One region of the Streptomyces sp. NPDC002870 genome, then DNA from elsewhere that is predicted to be linked to it. Evidence: riboswitches for the same ligand, from Rfam matches in the RefSeq annotation. Region 1 holds a riboswitch; each other region holds the start of a gene.
What was found. Region 1 has a riboswitch for cyclic di-AMP ahead of ACFYWY_RS06560 (M23 family metallopeptidase). Riboswitches for the same ligand answer to the same signal wherever they lie in the genome.
Positions count from the first base shown of each region.

Region 2: another riboswitch for cyclic di-AMP. It lies ahead of ACFYWY_RS07010 (NlpC/P60 family protein); the one in region 1 lies ahead of ACFYWY_RS06560 (M23 family metallopeptidase).
Region 3: another riboswitch for cyclic di-AMP. It lies ahead of ACFYWY_RS20855 (M23 family metallopeptidase); the one in region 1 lies ahead of ACFYWY_RS06560 (M23 family metallopeptidase).
Region 4: another riboswitch for cyclic di-AMP. It lies ahead of ACFYWY_RS23840 (peptidoglycan DD-metalloendopeptidase family protein); the one in region 1 lies ahead of ACFYWY_RS06560 (M23 family metallopeptidase).

Region 1 is NZ_JBIAPW010000003.1:399,348-404,991, reverse strand. Features, by position in the region: gene ACFYWY_RS06565 (aldo/keto reductase) at 1-640, opposite strand, end outside; gene ACFYWY_RS06560 (M23 family metallopeptidase) at 816-1,880, opposite strand; cyclic di-AMP (ydaO/yuaA leader) riboswitch at 1,892-2,048, opposite strand; gene ACFYWY_RS06555 (PP2C family protein-serine/threonine phosphatase) at 2,311-3,474, opposite strand; tRNA gene ACFYWY_RS06550 (tRNA-Met) at 3,669-3,742, opposite strand; gene ACFYWY_RS06545 (LPXTG cell wall anchor domain-containing protein) at 3,868-5,139, opposite strand; gene ACFYWY_RS06540 (RNA polymerase sigma factor) at 5,534-5,644, opposite strand, start outside.
Region 2 is NZ_JBIAPW010000004.1:87,973-93,616, reverse strand. Features, by position in the region: gene ACFYWY_RS07020 (NlpC/P60 family protein) at 1-632, opposite strand, end outside; gene ACFYWY_RS07015 (hypothetical protein) at 1,022-1,375, shown strand; gene ACFYWY_RS07010 (NlpC/P60 family protein) at 1,461-2,651, opposite strand; cyclic di-AMP (ydaO/yuaA leader) riboswitch at 2,654-2,817, opposite strand; gene pcrA (DNA helicase PcrA) at 3,125-5,566, shown strand.
Region 3 is NZ_JBIAPW010000016.1:20,098-25,741, reverse strand. Features, by position in the region: gene ACFYWY_RS20865 (M16 family metallopeptidase) at 1-1,265, shown strand, start outside; gene ACFYWY_RS20860 (M16 family metallopeptidase) at 1,262-2,650, shown strand; cyclic di-AMP (ydaO/yuaA leader) riboswitch at 2,880-3,044, shown strand; gene ACFYWY_RS20855 (M23 family metallopeptidase) at 3,057-3,827, shown strand; gene ACFYWY_RS20850 (GntR family transcriptional regulator) at 4,006-4,683, shown strand; gene ACFYWY_RS20845 (HPr family phosphocarrier protein) at 4,832-5,113, opposite strand; gene ACFYWY_RS20840 (GNAT family N-acetyltransferase) at 5,277-5,644, shown strand, end outside.
Region 4 is NZ_JBIAPW010000020.1:130,764-136,407, forward strand. Features, by position in the region: gene ACFYWY_RS23835 (alpha-galactosidase) at 1-2,025, shown strand, start outside; cyclic di-AMP (ydaO/yuaA leader) riboswitch at 2,520-2,673, shown strand; gene ACFYWY_RS23840 (peptidoglycan DD-metalloendopeptidase family protein) at 2,678-3,634, shown strand; gene ACFYWY_RS23845 (SGNH/GDSL hydrolase family protein) at 3,794-4,594, shown strand; gene ACFYWY_RS23850 (STM4011 family radical SAM protein) at 4,613-5,554, opposite strand; gene ACFYWY_RS23855 (STM4012 family radical SAM protein) at 5,564-5,644, opposite strand, start outside.

The DNA of each region.
Region 1 (5,644 bases):
CGAGCGCGGAGTAGGGGACGGCGGCGAGCCCGGCACGGGCGGCGGTGTCCCGCAGCTCGCCCTCGTACGTGTCACGGGAGACGAGGTTGTAGCGCGGCTGGAGCGCGACGTAGCGGGCAAGTCCCTCGCGCTCCGAGAAGTCCAGGGACGCCTGGAGCCGCTCGGGGCTGAGGTTGGAGGCGGCGATGGCACGGACCTTGCCGTCCCGCACCAGCTGGTCGAGAGTCGTGATGATCTCCTCGACGGGGACGCTCGGATCGTCGAAGTGCGTGTAGTACAGGTCGATGTAGTCGGTACGCAGCCGCTTCAGGGATTGCTCGGCAGCGGCCTTGAGGGTGGTGGCGGAGAGTCCCCGGTACTGGGGGTGCGCGCCGGCCTTGGTCGCGACGACGACGTCGGAACGGTTGCCGCGCGCGGCCAGCCAGTTGCCGATGACGGTCTCGGACTCGCCGCCCTCGTTGCCCGGTGCCCAGGAGGAGTAGGCGTCGGCAGTGTCGACGAAGTTGCCGCCGACGGCGGTGTACGCGTCGAGCACGGCGAAGGACTGCGCCTGGTCGGCGGTCCAGCCGAAGACATTGCCGCCGAGAGCGAGCGGGGAGACGGCGATGCCGGACGAGCCGAGGGTTCGCAGAGAAGTCATGGGTGGATCAACGACCGTGGCGGCGCGGGCTATTCCGGCTCTGCGCCCTGCGCCGGTGTGCGGTCTGCGCCGGTGTGCGCGCTGCGGTCCACGCGCTGTGCCGGTCTACGCGCTGTGCCGGCAGCCCTGGCGTCGGGGGGTGTGCGCCAGAGCTGCCGGGGACTGTGGCGCACGATCAGATGCTGAGGCCCTTGCCGCGCAGCCATGCCATCGGGTCGAGCCCCGACCCGCCCGGCGTGTGGACCTCCAGGTGCAGGTGCGGGCCCGTCACGTTGCCCGTCGCGCCGACGCGGCCGATCGTCTCGCCCGTCGTCACCTTCTGGCCGGCGCTGACCGAGATCGAGGACTGGTGGGCGTACCAGACCTCCGTGCCGTCCTCGAGCTCCAGCACCGTGCGGTAGCCGTAAGAACCGGACCAGCCCGCCGACTTGACGGTGCCGCCGTGCACCGCCTTGACCGGCGTGCCCGTGGGGGCCGCGAAGTCCAGGCCGGTGTGGTAGCCCGAGGACCACATGGAGCCGGACTCGCCGAACGTGGAGGTGATGGTGTACGAGGAGGTGGGCAGGGCGTAGCTCTTGGCGAGCTGGGCCAGCCGCTCGGCCTCTGCCTTCGCCGCCGCGGCCTTCTCGGCCGCGAGCTTCTCGGCCTCGGCCTTGGCCTCCGCCGCGGTCTGCTGCTTCGCGGCCTCCGCCGCGGCCTTCTCTGCCGCGAGCTTCTCCGCGGCCGCCTTCGCCTCGGCGTCGGCCTCCGCCTGCTGCTGCTCGGCCTGCTGGAGAATGCGGGCGCGCAGCGCCTCACCGGCGCCGGCGGCGCTGTCCGGTCCGGCCTCGGCGCCGGAGTCCGAGGCGAGGGTCATCGCCGTGAGCGGGGCCGCGTTCACGTTCCCCGCGTCGGCGTCCGACGCGTCGTCGGACATCAGGGAGCCCACGCCAGGCAGGGACTTGGCTTCAGGCAGGTTGTCCGCGATCGAGTCGGGAAGAGATATGGAGACCGGCGGCTTGTCCTGCGCGGTGGCCATGCCCCCCGCGCCTACCGCGGCGATCACGCCTACGCCGAGCACCGTGGAGCTGCGGGCGAGCCCGCCGCGCTGCTTCATGACACGGTGCCTGCCGCGCACCGGACGGACGGAGTCCTCGGTGGGGTTCCATTCCTCCCATGCCCGCTCCGCCGGTTCGTTGCCGAAGAAGTCAGTTTCCAGGGTTCCGAAGGGAGCTTCGGGGGCAGGCTTGTTGGACGCCACGGAGGCGTGCTCCTTTCCTTCCTTCTCGCCTACCGGGTTAGCTGACGGGTTCGGAGCAGGAAGGTCTCCTACGAGCGCCTCGAACCGCGGAAAGAGCGGCAAAAGGTGCCCGATTCACCCCAATTGGTGGTTCCCCGGTTCCCTTGCGGGATTCGGCGCGTGCGCACGGTGCCGTCTCTTGCGACGACTGGGACAACCGCGCTGCGTTATCGAACGTTAATAGACGCCGGGGCTGTATTCCAAGCTGTTCCGAGTGATCATTAGCGACTTTGACGGGGACTTACCAGGACACAAGCGGCCGGAATCGGGCGACTTGATCGACACCCGGACCGGAACTTTCGTCTGACAGTGCATCAGATGTTATCGGTGGGGTGCGCCTCGACTACGCACGGTGCCGGTCCTGCGGCGGCCCATGGCCGCGCGATGGCCTTCAGTCGCTTCGGTGATCAGAGCCTCCAAGGGCTTTGATCACCGGCACGATCCTGCGGCGGTCCGGCTGCGCCTCGGTGGGGCGGCTGACCGCCAGCAGCGCCATGTCGTCCGTGGTCCCGCCGCCCGTATGCCGTCGTACATCGTCGACGAGCGCGTCCAGCAGCTCCTCCGGCCCGGGAAAGAGCCGGCCCGCGAGCCGCCGGCCGGGGTCGTAGAAGACGCCGCCCTTGTCGCGCGCCTCGGAGAGACCGTCCGTGTAGAGGAGCAGCGTCGCCCCGGGAGGCAGCGGATGCGCCTCCGAGCTGTCCGGCCACGCCCCCAGCTCGCCCATTCCCAGCGGCAGCGCGGCCTGGGTCGGCTCCAGGATGTCCAGGTCCCCGTCGGCGTACAGCACCAGCGGCTCCGGGTGGCCCCGGTTCACCACCCGCACCACGCCCTCGCCGGGCGGGATCTCGGCGAGCACGGCGGTGGTGAACCCCTCGACGGCATCCAGTTCGTCCCGCCGTGTGCCCTCGCGAGCCAGCGCCCGCTCGAGACGCGCGGCGACCCCTTCGAGGGAACTCTCCTGCTCGGCGACCTCCCGGAACGCCCCGAGGACCACTGCCACCGTCTCGACCGCCCCCACCCCCTTGCCCCGTACGTCCCCGACCACCAGCCGCACCCCGAAGGGCGTGTCCTGTACGGCGAAGAGGTCGCCGCCGATGAAGGCGTCCGCCTGCGCCGCCTCGTACCGCGCGGCGATCTGCAGCCCGCCGATCCGGGCGGCGGGGGCGGGCAGCACGGCGCGCTGCGCGGCCTCGGCGATCACCCGGGCGGAGGCGAGGCGCTCACGACCGAGCCGTACGAGGCGATTGATGAGCAGCGCGAGCCCGGCGACCGTGAGCACGGTGAACAGCTCGGTGAACGAGGTGACCTCGGACACGGTCTCGTTGTAGTAGCGAAGACCGAGCACGGACAGGGTCGCCGCGATGCCGGTCAGCAGTGTGGCGATCCAGGAGGAGAAGGGCGCGGCGATCAGCGGGGCGGCCGCGAAGAACGGCACGGCCGTGAATCTGGGCGGGGTGAAGTAGTCGAAGACAAGACCGCCGACGATCATCAGCGTGGGGAGCACACGGACGACGCGAGGAGCGCTGTAGCCGCCGTCCTGCTGTCGGTGCACCACCTGACATCTCCTGCCCGTCCGCCTGGCTGCGGACGGTACCGCGCCCTTCCCAGGCTGGCTGTAGCCGCGCCGGGGGGCGACTCACCATCGGCCAACCGGACGACGCGGGCGTGAGCGAGGGAGACGTGGGAGACAAGTGAGGAGATACGACAGTGGCCCGGCACTCTTGTCGAGTGCCGGGCCACTGCCTTCAGTAGCGGGGACAGGATTTGAACCTGCGACCTCTGGGTTATGAGCCCAGCGAGCTACCGAGCTGCTCCACCCCGCGTCGGTAAACACAACCTTACGCCATCCGGAGCAAGATCAACTCCATTTAGTGCGTGAGCCTGTTCTGACGCCCCTCCGAAGGCCCTCCGGAGGGGCGTCGCCCACGGCTGGGCGCAACGCGCTGCTTCAGCGGCGGCGCAGGCGGAGTGCGGTGAGCGCGCCGCCCGCCGCGATCAGGGCCGCGGCGGCGATCGCCGCGTACCAGGTGGAGCTGGAGGCTCCGGTGCTGGCGAGGGCGCCGGTGGTGGTGACGGAGTCGTTCGCGGCAGCCGCGGCCGAGGTCGTGGCGGAGGCCGACGGGGTCCCGGACGGCGTCGCGGACGCGGTCGGGGAGGGCGAGGCGGACGCGGTCGGGGAGGGGGCCACGGTCGGCTTGCCGCTCGGGTCAGTGCCGCGCTCGGGGGCGACCGTGATCTTGGCCTCGGCCTCCAGGAACGGCATCGTGTTCCCCTCGGTCAGCGACGTCGTCGCCCGCAGCGTGAGCTTGACCGGCTTCTGGATGCCCTTGAAGTCGATGACGCGCACGCGAAGGATGTAGCGGTGCAGCTTCCCCTTCTCGGTGAAGTAACTCTTGGGGAGGTCGGCCAGCTGCCACCTGTCCAGGCCGGGCACCTTCGGGGCCCTGACCAGCTTGCCGTCGCCGAGCCACTCCTCGATCACCAGCTCCGGAACCTCACCGTCGGCGTCGGGCTCCGGAGCGATCTCCAGGGTGGTCGCCAGGTCGGTGTCGAAGGTCCCCTCGCCTTTGAGCTGGTGGAACAGGTCGACGTTGCCCCACAGACCGGGCTTGATGGGCTCGTTCTCGTCGGTTCGGAGCCACATGGAGGCGGGTGCGGCGTTGATCTTCGGGCTGGTCTCGAAGGCGACGGTGTCGTCCTTCTCGTACTTCGCGTTCCCGGCCAGGTCGGCGGCGACGAGCCTCAGGTTGCCGTTGTTGGACGGGTAGTTCTTGCCGAGGCCGATGGACACCTTCCAGCTCAGCTCGCCCTTGGCGGGCACGGAGAAGGGGGCGTTCCTGCCCTGCTGAGCCGGGTGGAAGTGGCCCTGCGCGCCGATGCCCTGCTGCCCGACGAACTCGTCGGTCGCCGGGGCGTTCACCGGCTGCACGTCGAATACCAGGTGCGAGGCCGCGAAGGGGCTCGCGCCGTCCGTCTCGCCGACCAGCCACGGCTGGAAGTCCACCGGCTTGTCCGCGGAGTTCTTCACCGTGAAGGAGAAGGTCTCACTCGCCCCGCCACGGGTCAGCGGCCCGCCCGGCGCGGGGGCGCCCAGCTCGATGGTGAGCGGCTTGCCGGAGCCCGCCGGGGTGGCGTGGGCCGCGGCGGTGAGCGGGACAAGGGTGGCGCCGGCGGTGGCGGCGACGGTGATCGCGGCTGCGGCGGCTAGGCGAGCGGACATGGTGGACTCCCCCCAAGGAATCGACTAGGGGCCGGACTTCCGCTGGATGGGCGGTAGCCGGCCGTACCAAAGAGCAGCGCGGCAGAGCGCCGCGACAGGCGGTGAAGCGAGATGAGAGATCGCCGTCCGTCCGGGCCTCTTCGGTCCTCGCGGGCCTCTTCGGTCCCGCTCGATCCTTTTCGGTCCTTATCGGTCCCGGCTTGCGGCGATGTGCTCATCTTCACCGCTCAAGATCGGGCGGACAATGCCCGTACTGTCACCACTTCGCAACAGCGTCCACCGGGCGAAATCCCGCCGCTGACCTGGGGGTTGGCTCCGGTCCGGACGCGACTCGCGCTGGGCCGCGAGCTGCGTCGGCCATGAGCTGCGTCGGCCGCGAGCTGCGCCGACCGCGTCAGGGCCGCAGCCGGGCCGCCCGCATCTGGAGGTAGCGCGTCTCCGGGACGCTGAGGGTGCGCCGGGCCGCCAACTGGTAAGCGGCACGTGCGCCTTCGGCGTCCCCCGC
Region 2 (5,644 bases), on a different contig from region 1:
GAGCTCTCGTACGAGGCGCGCTGTACGGCGGTGAGCTCGGCGAGGAGGCGTTCGGCGGCCGCGAGCTTGTCCTGGACGGTGGCCTTGTGCTGGGCGAGCTCGGTCTGCCGGGCCTTGAGAACGTCCATGCGCTCGCCCGCCTCGGCTCTCAACCGGGCGATCTCCACGAGTTGTTGGTGCACACCGCCGATGGCGTCCGCCTGCCGTGTGCCGACCCGCTCGGCGAGCGCGGCCCGCTCCAGATACTCGTCGGGATCGGAGGTGAGGGCGAGCTGCAACCCCGGGTCGATGCCGCTGGCGCGGTACTGGGCGGTGGCGATCGAACCGAGGGCGTTGCGTGAGGCGTTGAGCCGCTCAGTCCTGCGGGCGGCCTCCTCGCGCAGCCGGTCCAGCGACGCCCGGGACTTCGCGGTCTGTTCCTTGGCCCCGTTGTACTTCTCGGTGGCGGCCTCCGCCTCCTGGTAGAGCTTGTCGACCTTGGCCTTGATCTGCGCGGGAGTGAGACGGGGCTCGGCGTGCCCGGTCCCGTCGAATGCGGTGGCGGTCGCTGCGCCGGCGAGCGCGAGGGTGGCGGCGGTCCGTGCGGCGGGCCCGCTGAGCGGATGCTGCTTGGGTTTCCGGTGCGCTGCCACGAGGGCGTCCACGTCCTTCCGTCTTCCCTGTGGTCCGAGTCCGAGTCCGGCTCCGAGTCCGAGCCGAGCCAGACGCGGAGTCCGAGCCGAGTCCGACGGCGGTCCGCACAGGGGAGCGGCCCGCCGCCGGAGTTCTCGGCGGGGGTGGCCGACTGCCGCCCAGGAGCTCGGCGGCGGTGGGGAGTCGGTCACCTGAGCAAGGACGCTAAACCTGGGAGTCGTGGGAATGAGGCGTGGACCGGTACTGCCCGAAGCTGGACATGTGAGACCGCTTTCTGAGAGCGGAACTGATGGTGCCGGCCCGGATCCCCGTGGCGCTGTGACCGATGCGGCGAATGAGGCATACCTGCCTGGAGATCGGTGGTATGGGGAGGGCTAGGCTCCGCGACATGGACGTACTCATAAATGTCTTCGTCGCCCTGCACATCATCGGCATCGCGTCGCTGCTCGGCGGCTTCCTCACTCAGATGAAGGCGATGGGCGCGGGGACGGCCCGCTTCACCCCGGCGATGCTGCACGGCGCGCTGACCATGTTGATCACGGGCGTCGCGCTGGTGGGCCTGAATCAGGCGGACGATCAGCCGGTGAACAACCTGAAGGTCGGCATCAAGCTGGCGGTGCTGGTCGTGATCCTGGGCCTGGTGTACGTCAAGCGGGACGAAGAGAAGGCGGAGAAGGCGCTGTTCGGCGCGGTGGGCGGGCTGACGGTCGCGAACATCTTCATCGCGACGCTTTGGACGTGAGCGGGGCCGTGAGCCGGGCGTGAGCCGGCCATGAGAACGCCCGGGCGCCGCTGTCGGCCCCGGGCGTTCGTGCGGTGAGCCGGTCTCAGGCCGGGCGCACGCTGCCGTAGATCGGCATGTAGTAGATCGACTCCTCGCGCACGTTCGTACCCGGCTTGGGCGCGTGGATCATGTTGCCGTCGCCGATGTAGATGCCGACGTGGCTGATGTCGTCGTAGAAGAAGACCAGGTCACCCGGGAGCAGATCCTTCGTCTCGACCCGCTCGCCCACCTTCACCTGGTCCCAGGTGGTGCGCGGCAGGTCCACGCCCGCCGCCTTCCAGGCGGCCTGGGTCAGTCCCGAGCAGTCGTACGAACTCGGGCCCGACGCTCCCCAGACGTACGGCTTGCCGATCTGGGAGCGGGCGAAGGACAGGACCTTCTCGGCCTTGGCCGCGTACGTGGCGCCACCCGTGGAGCCAGTGCCGGTGCCGGTGCCGGTGCCGGTGTCCGACCCGGTGCCTGTGCCTGTGCTGCCGCCCTGGTTCTGCTCCTGCTCCTGGCGCCGGCGCTCGGCCTCCGCCGCAGCACGGGCCTCTGCCTCTTCCTGGGCCTTGGCCTCGGCCCTGCGGCGGGCCTCTTCCTCCTTCTGGCGCTCGATCGCCGCGAGCCGCGCCTTCTCCTCGGCCGTCAGCTTCGACAGCAGCGTGCGCGCCTCTGCGAGCTTCGCCTGGACGTCCTTCTTGCTGGTGCGCAGAGCCTGCTGGGAGCGGGTGAGCGACTCGAGGCTCTTCGTCGCCTCCGCTCGCTGCTCGGCGGCCGCGGCCCGCTGGGTCTCGTAGTCCGTGATGGCGCTGCGCTGACGGTCGGTCATCCGGTCCATCAGCTGCGTCTGGTCGAAGTACGCCTGCGGGCTGTCCGCGAAGATCAGCGCGGCGGTCGGGGTGACCGCGCCCGTGCGGTACTGCGCGGCCGCGTAGGTGCCGAGCTCCCGGCGGGACTCGTTGAGTTTGTCCGTGCGCTTGGCGGCGTCGTCGAGCAGTTCGTCGACCTCGCGGCGCTTCTCCTCGGTGGCTTCCTTGGCCTTGTTGTACTTCTGGGTCGCCGTGCCGGCCTGCCGGTAAAGGTCGTCGACCTTTTTCTGGACGTCTTCGACCGAGGGCTTCGGCTCGGCGGGTGCGGCGTTGGCGCTCTGCGTCGACAACAGGGTGACGGAGGCGAGGGCTGCCGTCGTGAACCCGACGGCGGGGGAGGTCTTAACGGTTCGCGTTTTGCGATGCGACGCCAAGGCCGGCATCTCCTTCTTCCGTGGACCGCCTACCGGGTTAGCTGTCGGGTTCGGGCGGAACGGAAGATCGCCCTACGGACCGGATGGGGCACGGTCCGATTCACCCCGGTTGTGCATGGTGGGTCCCCGGTTCCGAACTTCCTTGCGGAAAGCCCGAATTCGGCGCAGGCTGCCCGATGTGGCGTGGATCGCCAGGGGGATACGGGCCACCTGGGGGAGCACGCTAGCCAACTGGTGTGGCTGCTGTGAAGGTTGATGTTCGATATGTCCGATACATTTTCGTGACCTTGGTGATCGTCGGACCGATACCTTCCGCATGATGACCCGGCGACGCGGCCCGATCACGGAGGGTCGCGGGCGTCGTGCCCGGCGGGATCGCGCCGCCGTATGGCCGCTGTATGCCCGCTGTATCGCCGCCGCATCGCCGCCGTATCCCAATGCGGCGGCGAGCTGTCAGTGCGGCGGCCTAGACTCGTAGAGCGATGAGCAGCCTCTTTGACGACAGCTTCCTGGCGGACCTCCAGCCCAGCGCGGAGCACCACCCGCCGCCACCCGAGGACTCGGCCCCGGAGGAGATCCCTCACGATCTCTTCCAGGGCGCTTACGACGTCCCCCCGGCCCGGGACCCTTACCACCGCGACGGCGCCCCGCGCACCGTCGTGGACCCCGCCGCTCTGCTCGAGGGGCTGAACGAGCAGCAGCGTGCCGCCGTCGTGCACACCGGCTCGCCGCTGCTCATCGTCGCCGGGGCCGGGTCCGGCAAGACCCGGGTGCTGACCCACCGGATCGCGCATCTGCTGGGCACCCGCAGCGTCCACCCCGGCCAGATACTGGCGATCACCTTCACGAACAAGGCCGCCGGCGAGATGAAGGAGCGCGTCGAGCAGCTGGTCGGCCCGCGCGCCAACGCCATGTGGGTCATGACCTTCCACAGCGCCTGCGTCCGGATCCTGCGCCGTGAGTCGAAGAGGCTCGGCTTCACCTCGTCGTTCTCGATCTACGACGCCGCCGACTCCAAGCGCCTCATGGCCCTGGTCTGCCGTGATCTGGAACTCGACCCCAAGAAGTTCCCGCCGAAGTCCTTCAGCGCGAAGATCTCGAACCTGAAGAACGAGCTGATCGACGAGGAGACCTTCGCCGACCAGGCTGTCGACGGCTTCGAGAAGACGCTCGCCGAGGCGTACCGGATGTACCAGGCGAGGCTGCGCGAGGCCAATGCCCTGGACTTCGACGACATCATCATGACGACGGTGCATCTGCTCCAGGCGTTCCCGGACGTGGCCGAGCACTACCGGCGCCGCTTCCGCCATGTCCTGGTGGACGAGTACCAGGACACCAACCACGCTCAGTACACACTCGTACGCGAGCTGGTGGGTCCCTCGGGCCCGGACGACGACCCGGCCGAGCTCTGCGTCGTCGGCGACGCCGACCAGTCGATCTACGCCTTCCGGGGCGCGACCATCCGCAACATCCTCCAGTTCGAGGAGGACTACCCGGACGCGACGACGATCCTGCTGGAGCAGAACTACCGCTCCACGCAGACGATCCTCTCCGCCGCCAACGCCGTCATCGAGCGCAACGAAAGCCGCCGCCCGAAGAACCTGTGGACCAACGCCGGCGCCGGCGCGCAGATCACCGGCTATGTCGCCGACACCGAGCACGACGAGGCGCAGTTCGTCGCCGACGAGATCGACCGGCTGACGGACGCAGGCGACGCGAAGGCGGGCGATGTCGCCGTCTTCTACCGTACGAACGCCCAGTCCCGTGTCTTCGAAGAGATCTTCATCCGGGTCGGACTGCCGTACAAGGTCGTCGGAGGAGTGCGCTTCTACGAGCGCAAGGAGGTCCGGGACGTCCTCGCGTATCTGCGGGTTCTCGCCAACCCCGAGGACAATGTCCCGCTGCGCCGCATCCTCAATGTCCCCAAGCGCGGTATCGGCGACCGCGCCGAGGCGATGATCGACGCCCTCGCGCTGCGCGAGAAGATCACCTTCCCGCAGGCGCTGCGCCGCGTCGACGAGGCGTACGGCATGGCGGCCCGCTCCGCCAACGCCGTCAAACGGTTCAACGTGCTGATGGAGGAGCTGCGTACGGTCGTCGAGTCGGGCGCCGGACCGGCCACCGTGCTCGAGGCCGTCCTGGAGCGGACCGGCTACCTCGCCGAATTGCAGGCGTCGACCGATCCGCAGGACGAGACGCGCATCGAGAACCTGCAGGAACTGGCCGCCGTGGCCCTGGAATTCGAGCAGGACCGCGCCGAGGAGGAAGGCGCGGGCACGCTCGCCGAGTTCCTGGAGAAGGTCGCGCTCGTCGCCGACTCCGACCAGATCCCGGACGAGGACGAGGACGGTTCCGGCGTCATCACGCTGATGACGCTGCACACGGCGAAGGGCCTCGAGTTCCCCGTGGTGTTCCTGACGGGCATGGAGGACGGCGTCTTCCCGCACATGCGCGCCCTCGGCCAGGCGAAGGAGCTGGAGGAGGAGCGGCGCCTCGCGTACGTCGGCATCACGCGCGCCCGCGAGCGCCTCTATCTGACGCGGTCGTCGATGCGCAGCGCCTGGGGTCAGCCCTCGTACAACCCCCCCTCGCGCTTCCTGGAGGAGATCCCGGGACAGCACCTGCAGTGGAAGCGGACCGGTCCGATGGCTGCGCCCGCGGGTCCGACGTCCGGCATCGCCTCTTCGCTCTCGTCCTCGCGTTCACGCGCGGGCGGCGCTGCTTCGGGCTTCGCCACGCGGCGTACGACCGACAAGCCGGTGATCTCGCTGGTGGTCGGAGACCGGGTCACGCACGACCAGTTCGGCCTGGGGACCGTGGTGGAGGTGACGGGGTCGGGCGCGGACGCGCAGGCGACGATCGACTTCGGGGACACCAAGCCGAAGCGGCTGCTGCTGCGGTACGCGCCGGTCGAAAAGCTCTGATCGGTGCTCTGGCCGGTGCCCTGAGCGGGCTCTGGTCCGTGGGCTGCCCTGATCCGTGCGCTGAGCGGGGCTCTGGCT
Region 3 (5,644 bases), on a different contig from region 1:
CCCCGGTCGCCGCTGTCTGCCTCTGGTACGACGTCGGCTCACGCCACGAGGTCAAGGGCCGCACCGGCCTCGCCCACCTCTTCGAGCACCTGATGTTCCAGGGCTCGGGCCAGGTGAAGGGGAACGGCCACTTCGAGCTGGTGCAGGGCGCCGGTGGCTCGCTGAACGGCACCACCAGCTTCGAGCGCACCAACTATTTCGAGACGATGCCCACACACCAGCTGGAGCTGGCGCTGTGGCTGGAAGCCGACCGGATGGGCTCGCTGCTCGCCGCGCTCGACGACGAGTCGATGGAGAACCAGCGCGACGTCGTCAAGAACGAGCGCCGCCAGCGGTACGACAACGTTCCGTACGGCACGGCTTTCGAGAAGCTGACCGCCCTCGCCTACCCCGAGGGCCACCCGTACCACCACACGCCGATCGGCTCGATGGCCGACCTGGATGCGGCGACCCTCGAGGACGCCCGTGCCTTCTTCCGTACGTACTACGCGCCGAACAACGCCGTGCTGTCCGTCGTCGGCGACATCGACCCGGAGCAGACGCTCGCCTGGATCGAGAAGTACTTCGGCACCATCCCGACCCACGACGGCAAGCAGCCGCCGCGCGACGGCTCGCTCGCGGAGGTCATCGGCGAGCAGCTGCGCGAGGAGATCGTCGAGGAGGTCCCGGCGCGGGCGCTGATGGCGGCCTACCGGCTGCCGCACGACGGCACGCGCGAGTGCGACGCAGCCGATCTGGCGCTGACCGTCCTCGGCGGCGGTGAGTCGTCCCGGCTGCACAATCGTCTGGTGCGCCGTGACCAGACGGCTGTCGCGGCCGGCTTCGGCCTGCTGAGGCTGGCCGGCGCGCCCTCGCTGGGCTGGCTGGATGTGAAGACGTCCGGCGGCGTGGAGGTGCCGCAGATCGAGGCCGCGGTCGACGAGGAGCTCGCGCGGTTCGCCGCGGACGGCCCCACGCCCGAGGAGATGGAGCGCGCGCAGGCTCAGTTGGAGCGCGAGTGGCTGGACCGGCTGGGTACGGTCGCGGGCCGCGCCGACGAACTGTGCAGGTACGCGGTGCTGTTCGGTGACCCGCAGCTGGCGCTGACCGCCGTGCAGCGGGTGCTGGACGTCACCGCAGAGGAGGTGCAGGCGGTCGCCAAGGCCCGGCTGCGCCCGGACAACAGGGCAGTGCTGGTCTACGAGCCCATCTCGGCCGACGACGGCGAGGGCGACGACAGCGACGACAGCGACGAGACCAACGAGCACGAGGGGACCGACCAGTGAGCGACGCTGCCGTGACCATGCAGTTCCACCCGCAGCCGGCGGCTGGAGAGGCCAGGCCCTGGGCGTTCCCCGCCCCCGAGCGAGGCACGCTGGACAACGGACTCACGGTGCTGCGCTGCCACCGTCCCGGCCAGCAGGTGGTGGCCGTCGAGATCTGCCTCGACGCACCGCTGGACACCGAGCCGGACGGCCTCGACGGCGTCGCCACGATCATGGCGCGCGCCCTGTCGGAGGGCACCGACAAGCACTCCGCGGAGGAGTTCGCGGCCGAGCTGGAGCGCTGCGGAGCGACGCTCGACTCGCATGCCGACCACCCCGGCGTCCGCGTCTCCCTGGAGGTCCCGGTCTCCCGGCTGCCCAAGGCACTCGGCCTGCTCGCCGAGGCGCTGCGCGCACCCGCCTTCGCCGACAACGAGGTGGAGCGGCTCGTACGCAACCGTCTGGACGAGATCCCGCACGAGACGGCCAATCCGGCCCGCCGGGCCGCCAAGGAGCTCTCCAAGCAGCTCTTCCCGGCCTCCCTGCGCATGTCGCGCCCCCGTCAGGGCACGGAGGAGACCGTGGCCCGGATCGACTCCGCGGCCGTGCGGGGCTTCTACGAGGCGCATGTGCGGCCCGCGACGGCCACAGCGGTGATCGTCGGCGACCTCACGGGGGTCGACGTGGACGCGGTGCTGGCCGACACCCTCGGCGCCTGGAAGGGCGACAGCGTCGCGCCCCGTCCCGTGCCGCCGATCACGGCCGACGACACGGGCCGCGTGGTCATCGTGGACCGGCCTGGCGCCGTGCAGACGCAGCTGCTGATCGGCCGCATCGGGGCGGACCGGCACGACCGCGTCTGGCCCGCGCAGGTGCTCGGCGCGTACTGCCTGGGCGGCACCCTCACCTCCCGCCTGGACCGCGTGCTGCGCGAGGAGAAGGGCTACACCTACGGCGTACGGGCCTTCGGCCAGGTACTGCGCTCCACCCCCGACGGGTCGGGCGCCGCGATGCTCGCCATCAGCGGTTCGGTGGACACCCCCAACACCGGACCGGCGCTGGAGGACCTCTGGAAGGTGCTGCGCACGCTCGCGGCCGAGGGGCTCACCGACGCCGAGCGGGATGTCGCCGTGCAGAACCTGGTGGGCGTCGCCCCGCTGAAGTTCGAGACGGCGGCGTCCGTCGCGGGCACGCTCGCCGACCAGGTCGAGCAGTCCCTCCCGGACGACTACCAGGCGCAGTTGTACGTACGGCTGGCCGAGACCGGCACCGTGGAGGCGACGGCCGCGGCCGTCAACGCCTTCCCGGTGGACCGGCTCGTGACGGTGCTCGTCGGCGACGCCTCGCAGATCGAGGAGCCGGTCAGGGCACTGGGCATCGGTGAAGTGACCGTTGTCACGGGCTGATTGACCGCACGACGATCGGCCATATTCGGCGAACAACTCAAAACAGACAATCGGAACCCCGGCCTCCATAGCGATGCCGGGGTTCTGTCTTATGCCCGGTTTGTTGGAGAGGTTGCCTGTCTGCCCTGTGGCATGCACTACAAAAGGGGCTGTCTGTTTGGTGAATGAAAGATGCCCCGCCTAGCGTCGGTCCGGCTGTCCGCCAGTAGCCCGCCGCACCCGCGGCATCGGACAGCCATCGCCGAGTCCCCGTATGGCGCGAGCCTGGGGAGCCGGGGACCCAATCAGTCCCTGGGGTGAATCGGACGCCTTCGCACCCGTGCGGAGGAGCCCGTAGGAGACCTTCCTGCTCCGAACCCGTCAGCTAACCCGGTAGGCGAGAAGGAAGGAAAGGATCAGCCACTTCATGGCGTTCACCCGTGCCACCGGGAAGCACCGTGCCCCGAGCCGCCTGACGCGCAAGAGCGCGAGCATGGCGGGCGTCGCGGCCCTTGCCACCACCGGCGTCATCGGAACCCTCGCTTCCCCGGCGCTCGCCGCCGAGCCCGGCGCCACCGCGGTCGAGGACACCGGCCTGACCCAGATCGTGGCCGCCGACTCGCTCGCCGACCAGATCGCCGACCAGGCCGCCGCCCAGAAGCGGGAGGCCGACGAGGCCGCCGCCAGGGCGAAGGCCGAGGCCGAGGCGAAGCGCAAGGCCGAGGCCCGCGCCAAGGAGGCTCGCGAAGCCAAGGAGCGCGCCGCCCGCGAGGCCGAGCGCAAGCGCCTCAACTCCTTCCGGCTCCCCGTCGCCGACGCGCACCTCACCACCGGCTACAAGGCCGGCGGCTCGCTCTGGTCCTCCGGCAGCCACTCCGGCGTCGACTTCCGTGCCCCGTCCGGCAGTTCGGTCATGGCCGTCGGCTCGGGCACCGTCGTCGAGGCCGGCTGGGCGGGCGCGTACGGCAACAACATCGTGATCAAGATGAACGACGGCTCGTACACCCAGTACGGCCACCTCTCGTCCATCGGCGTCTCGGTCGGCCAGCGGGTCACCCCGGGCCAGCAGATAGGCCTCTCCGGCTCGACCGGCAACTCCACCGGGCCGCACCTCCACTTCGAGGTCCGCACCAGCCCCGAGTACGGCTCCGACATCAACCCCGTCGCGTACCTGCGCGCCCACGGCGTCGACGTCTGACCGACACCCGAGTGAACGAAGGCCCCGGCCCCCGCCGGGGCCTTCGGCGTTCGGCCCGCTGGCCAAAAGATATCCATGAATTTCCAGGGGCCATCGGAAAATCCGGCCCACTGCAATAGAGTCACCGAACAGGCGTCAATCGGCTGCGTTTCGCGCGGATTAAAGCGGAGGTTCGGTCATGCGCATTCCCGCGCACTCGGTATGCACGGCGATCCGCGACGACATCGTCTCCGGCGTATTCGAGCGCGGCAGCCGGCTCACCGAGGAGCAGCTGGCGCGCCGCTACGGCGTCTCCCGGGTCCCCGTGCGCGAGGCCCTGCGCACACTGGAGTCCGAGGGCTTCGTCACCACCCGCCGCCACGCCGGCGCCTGCGTCGCCGAGCCCACCGAGCAGGAGGCGGCCGACCTGCTGGAGGTCCGGATGCTGCTGGAGCCGCTGGGCGCGGCCCGGGCCGCCCAGCGCCGCACGGAAGCGCACCTCAAAGTCCTGCGCGGTCTGGTCAGACTGGGGCAGGAGCGGGCCCGCCGCGGCCAGGGCGAGGATCTGCGCTCGCTGGGCGGCTGGTTCCACGAGACGCTCGCCCAGGCTTCCGGCAGCCCCGGCCTGACCGCCCTGCTCACCCAGCTGCGGCACAAGATCGCCTGGATGTACGCCATCGACCAGCCCGCCAAGCCCATCGAGTCCTGGGCCGAGCACGGCGCGATCGTGGACGCCGTGGCGCGCGGCGATGTGGAACGGGCGCGGGCGCTGACCGCCCTGCATGCCGAGCGGGCCACGGCCGCGCACCGGCTGCGCCGTCCCGAGCGGGTGAGGACTTCGCAACATGCCGTAAACACGGCAAGCGCCCGCAATTAACAGCCGCACCGTATACAAAGAGAAGATATTCGCGGGGCGGCTTTTATGCTGCCCGAATTCATGGTGCCCGGACCGCAAAAAAGCGGAGCCGCGATCTCCCGAATTCAGGACGCCGCGGCTCCGCCGTCGAGCAATTCGACTGCCAGATTCAGACGGTCTCGGGAAGCTCCTCGAGCCCCTCGGCGACCAGCTTGGCCAGACGGTCCAGGGCGGCGTCGGCGCCGTCCGCCTCGGAAGCGAGCACGATCTCCTCGCCGCCCTGAGCGCCCAGGCCGAGCACCGCGAGCATGGAGGCGGCATTGACCGGGTTGCCGTCGGCCTTGGCGATCGTCACCGGGATGCCGGAGGCCGTGGCGGCACGGACGAAGATGGAAGCGGGGCGGGCGTGAAGGCCCTCGGCCCAGCCGACATTGACGCGGCGCTCAGCCATGGTGTTGCCCTTCAAGTCTTAGCGGTTGTCTAGACCAGTCTCTCATGCGGTTGCGGCGTACTCGCACCGGCCTTCGGCCCGGGAGCGGCCGCCGGTCGGACCTCCTCAGACTGCCCGCGGCCAACAGCCGCCGCTACCGGTGGGTGAGCCGTACGCTTCTGGCATGCAGACCGAGCCGGACCACGCCTACCCCGATCACTGGGAAGCAGACGTGGTGCTTCGCGACGGCGGCACCGCGCGCATCAGGCCCATCACCACCGAGGACGCCGAGCGCCTGGTCAGCTTCTACGAACAGGTTTCGGACGAGTCGAAGTACTACCGCTTCTTCGCACCCTATCCACGGCTCTCCGCCAAGGACGTCCACCGCTTCACCCACCACGACTATGTGGACCGGGTGGGTCTCGCGGTCACGGTCGGCGGTGAGTTCATCGCGACTGTCCGCTACGACCGGATCAACGCGCAGGGCCGCCCCGCGAGTGCCCCCGCCGACGAGGCCGAGGTCGCTTTCCTCGTGCAGGACGCTCACCAGGG
Region 4 (5,644 bases), on a different contig from region 1:
GACGACGAACTGCTGCATCTCCATTGGGGGCCCCGGATCGCCGGCGCCGACGCCGAGGCACTCGCGGACCGGGGACTGCCGCCCGACTGGCCCTTCGAGTCGCGGCTCGACGGCCACGAGGAGTACCCGGTCGAGGGCGGACCCCGCTTCGTACGCCCGGCGCTCTCCGTCCGTACACCCCAAGTGCGCGGCACGGAGTGGACCTTCGCCGGTCACGCGGTGGACGGCGACGAGCTGCGGCTCCGCTTCACCGACGCCGTGCACGGCCTCGGTCTCACCCTGCACCACCGGATGCGCGACGACGCGGACGTCATCGAGCGCTGGGTCACCGTCGCCCGCGAAGTCGCCCACGAGGGGGACGGCCCCGATCTTGAGCTGCTGAGGGCCGACGCCGCCGCCTGGACGCTGCCCCCGCGCGAGGGCTGGCGGCTCAGCCAGCTGCACGGCCGCTGGGCGGCCGAGTCGCTGCTCGTACGGTCGGAGCTGACCTACGGCGAGAAGGTGATCGGCAGCCGTCGCGGCCACACCGGACACCAGCACCTGCCGTGGGTCGCGCTGGATGCGGAGGGGGCCACGGAGGAGCGCGGTGAGGTCTACGCCTGCGCCCTCGGCTGGTCCGGGTCCTGGCGGATCTCCGTGCAGCAGCTGCCCGACGGACTCGTACAGATCACCGGCGGCGCGGGCTACGACGAATCGGGACTGCTGCGACTCGCGCCCGGCCAGTCGTACACCTCACCCGTCTTCGCCGGGCTGTGGACCGACGGCGGATTCGGCGGGGCCAGCCGGGCCTGGCACGCCTGGCAGCTGGCGCATGTGATCCCCGACGCGGCGACCGAGCGGCCCGTCCTCTACAACTCCTGGGAAGCCACCGGTTTCGACATCTCAGAGAAGCAGCAGCGGGCGCTCGCGCAGCGGGCGGCGGCCATGGGCATCGAGCTGTTCGTGGTGGACGACGCGTGGTTCGGCCAGCGCACCAGCGACCGGGCCGGGCTCGGCGACTGGACGCCCAACGCCGAGCGCTTCCCGCAGGGACTCGGGCCGCTCGCCGACGAAGTGCACGCGCTGGGGATGCAGTTCGGCATCTGGGTCGAGCCGGAGATGGTCAATGCCGACAGCGACCTCTACCGCGCGCACCCCGACTGGGTACAGCACCACCCGGGCCGCGCCAGGACCGAATTCCGCAACCAGCTCGTGCTGAACCTCGCGCGCGAGGACGTACAGGCCTATCTCTGGGAGCAGTTGGACACGCTGCTCAGCAGCGCGCCCATCGACTATGTGAAATGGGATTTCAATCGCTGCTTCACGGACGCCGGCTGGCCCGGGGAGGAGTACCCGCAGAAACTGTGGGTCGAGCATGTGCACGCGCTGTACGCACTCCTCGACCGGTTGCGGGCCGCGCATCCGTCCGTCGCCTTCGAGTCCTGCTCGGGCGGCGGCGGCCGGATCGACCTCGGCATCCTCTCCCGTACCGACCAGGTGTGGACCTCCGACAACACCGATCCGCTGGACCGGCTCGCCATCCAGCAGGGCTTCACCCAGCTGCACCCGGCGCGGGTCATGGCGGCCTGGGTCACCGACAGTCCCAATGTCCAGCTCAACGGCCGGTTCAGCACGCTCCGTTTCCGCTTCGTCAGCGCGATGGCCGGTGTTCTCGGCGTCGGCGGCGACCTCACCGAGTGGACCGATGAGGAGCTCGCCGAGGCACGCGGCTGGGTGGACCTCTACAAGAAGATCAGGCCGCTGGTGCAGCACGGCGAGCTGCACCGGCTGCGGGTGCCCGAGGGCGGGCTCAGTGCCGTGCAGTACGTGCGCGGCGACGAGAGCGTCGTCCTCGCCTGGCTGCAGGCGCAGCACTACGGCGAGCGGCCGCCCGGGCTCAGGCTGCGCGGCCTCGATCCGGCAGCCGCCTACGAGTGCCTGGACACCGGCGCCGTACACCGGGGGGCCGTACTCCTGCACCACGGACTGCATACCGGGCTCAAGGGCGACATGGACGCCACAGTGATCCGGCTGCGCCGCCGCTAGCCAAATCCGACTCCGACTCGGCCGCCGACGCGAACTCTGCCGGTGGTCGTCGGCGACGGCACTTTGTCCGTATTTGCGGTCGATAGCGGGAGGCGGTTTCCGAATTAAGGCGGCGGGAGCCGGTGGAATTCCTGTGGCGATGACAGGAATTAGGGGGTAAGTGGGAATGATCGGTAAATAGTCATTAAATGACGCTTCTGTCCGAATTGACCTGTTCGGCATGACGTGCCCCATCTACGGGTGAGATGAGACGCGGCCCGTGAGCAGGATCATATTCGTGACGGTGTGTGGTGGTCCGGCGGAGGCTGAATTCCGTTGCGGGAAGGAAAGTTGAGACCCGGTTGAGATCCACATTTTACGGAGGGTAACGGGAATTCTCCGGCGATATCGCATGGATCATTGGCCCAGGAAAGTGATGGCTTGTACCCGCCCGTCCGTCTCGCTTACGTTCCCGTCAATCCGGACGGACCGCCTAATCCTGCCGCCGACCGGAATTCGAAAATCCACCCACGTGTGGCAGGAGCGGGGGACCCAGGTAGTACGCCGATTCCGGAGTTCCGGACGGCTCGGGGTTTAGTCGCGCATTGCGCGGCCGGGCATCTCCAGCCCGAACCCGACAGCTCACCTCGTAGGCGCCGGAGAGGAATGCGCCATGCCCGCAAAGGGTAAGCACCGCCGTCCCAAGACCAGCCCGATCGCGCGCGGCTTCGTCGCCGCCGGCACGGGTGGCGTCGCCATCGCGCTTCCGCTGATGGGCGCCACCGGCGCCCACGCGGCGGGCAAGACCGCCCCCGCCGTGGCGCCCGCTACGGCAGTGACCGCCGCCGCGGCCCCTGCGGTGGCCAAGCCGGCCACCGTCCCGACCACGTACTCCGTCGTCTCCGGTGACTATCTGGCCAAGATCGCCAAGGAGCACGATGTACGCGGCGGCTGGAAGAAGCTGTACGAGGACAACCGTGAGCAGGTCGGCGAGAACCCGTCGCTGATCCACCCGGGCCTCAAGCTGACCATCGGCGCCAAGTCGAAGGCGAAGGCTCCGGAGAAGGCGCAGCCGCGCCACGAGAGCCAGGACCGGTCCGAGTCCAAGGCCGAGTCCAAGGTCCCGTCGAAGACCGCGTCGAAGGCCAGCGCCCCCTCCGGCTCGGACTCCGCCGCGCAGTCCGCCTCCGGCGACACCACGAGCGCCTCGCAGACCAGCGGCTCAGGCTTCACCGCCCCCGTCGACGGCGCGAGCGTCACCACCCCCTACCGCATGACCGGCGCCATGTGGTCCAGCGGTTACCACACCGGTGTCGACTTCGCGGCCTCCTCCGGCACCACCGTCAAGGCCGTCGGTCCGGGCACCGTCGTCTCCGCCGGCTGGAGCGGCGCGTACGGCAACGAGGTCGTCATCCAGCACAGCGACGGCAACTACTCGCAGTACGCCCACCTCTCCTCGCTCGCCGTCTCCGCCGGCCAGAGCGTGAGCGGCGGCCAGCAGATCGGCCTTTCCGGCTCCACCGGCAACTCCAGCGGCCCGCACCTGCACTTCGAGATCCGCACCGGCCCGAGCTACGGCTCGGACATCGACCCGCTGGCGTACCTGCGCCAGTTCGGCGTCTCCATCTGAGGCGCAGGCGCACACCGCTCTCGACTCCCCCCGTCCGGCGGCGCGGGGGAGTCGGCGTATTCCGGGTTGGACGAAACTTGACCGGTGGCATACATCACCCCTCGTCAACCCCTCCTTACGGTCGCGTAGGTCACATCCGTAAGGGAAAGATATGGTCTCGTGGCAGACGATTCGAGAACAGGGAACGTAGGGAACAAGGGCGCTTTCGGGTCGTACGCGGCGATCGGTGACAGCTTCACCGAGGGCGTCGGAGACCCCGGCCCGAACGGGATGTACGTCGGCTGGGCGGACCGTTTCGCGGTCCTGCTCGACGACCGGACGCCGGAACACACCTTCAGGTACGCCAACCTCGCCGTACGCGGGCGTCTCCTCGACCAGATCGTCGAGGAGCAGGTGCCGAGGGCGAAGGTACTCGCCCCGGACCTGGTGACGTTCTGCGCCGGCGGCAACGACATCATCCGGCCGGGCACCGACCCCGACGACGTGGCCGAGCGCTTCGAGCGCGCCGTCGCCGACCTCGCGAGCGTGGTCGGCACGGTCATGGTGACCACCGGATTCGACACGCGCGGGGTGCCGGTGCTTCGTCATCTGCGCGGCAAGATCGCCACGTACACCGCGCATGTACGGGCCATCGCCGACCGCTACGACTGCCCCGTCCTCGACCTCTGGTCGCTCAAGTCCGTCCAGGACAGGCGGGCTTGGGACACCGACCGGCTGCATCTGTCGCCGGAGGGACACACCCGGGTCGCGCTGCGCGCCGCCCAGGTGCTCGGACTCGATGTGCCCGCCGACCCCGACCAGCCGTGGCCGCCCCAGCCGCCGCGCGGCCCGCTCGAAGTGCGCCGCGACGACGTCCACTGGGCCCGCGAACACCTGGTGCCGTGGATCGGCCGACGGCTGCGCGGCGAGAGCTCCGGCGACCATGTCGAGGCCAAGCGCCCGGACCTGCTGCCCCTGTGACGTCGGCGGGTCGGGGTGCTACGGCCCTTCCGGCCTCCGAGTCTTCAAGGGCGCACCCAAGCTGACTGGGATCGGCTTTCCCGCTCCGTACGACGGCTGAGGAAAGGCGGGCACGGCGGGCACGGCCGGGATCCGCTCCAGGACACCGCCCGCGAACACGTCGTACAGCGGCAGCGCCTCCAGATGGACATAGCCGATATGGCAGTCGCAGACGGCTGCCGGACAGCCGCGCGGGCGCAGCGCCCGCCGGTAGGAGCCGTCGTAGAGATTGCCGAGCTCGTCCGGGACGAAGTGGCAGCGCCGCACCGTTCCGTCGCCGTCCACCGAGATCACCGACTCGCCCGTCCGGCACGGGAGTCCTGCCGAGCGGTGCGGATCGCGGCTGTACGGGAAGAACGGGTCGAGGTCCGTCCACTGAGCGGCCTCGGCGTCGGTGTAGCTGCGTCCCTCGGCCGCGTTCACCCAAAGATAGACAGGCGAGGGCAGATCGGCGCGCAGACGGCGGGCCTGGGCCAGGTGCTCGGGGAAGCCGACGACGCCGACGCTGAACCGGACCCCGCGCACAGACAGGTCACGGCACTTGCCGAGGAAGCGGTCGTACGGAGTCTGGCCCGGGTGGTACGTGCACCAGAGCGCGAGGGTGTCGAGATCGGCGTCCGCGACCCAGCCGGTGCGGCAGCTGAGGTTCGTCTGGATCGCGACCCGGCGGATGTGCGGCAGCCGGGAGAGCTCCGTGATTGTGCGGCGGTACCAGGAGCGGACCAGACCCTCGCCCCACGGAGTGAACAGAATCGACAGCTGGTCGTCCGTCTGCTCGGACGCCCAGGCGGCGAAGCGTTCGAGCGCGGAGCGGTCGGCACGCAGCTGCTCGGAGCTGTCGCGCCGCTTGGCGAAGGGGCAGTACGGGCAGTCGTAGTCGCAGGAGGCGAGCGAGCCCCGGTAGAGGATCGTCAGGTCCACAGCTTCGCCTCACTTGAGTTCGTACGCGGCCATGTCGGCGCGTACGGCGGGGGAGAAGAGCTCGGGGCCCACGGCGTCCGAGTGGGCCAG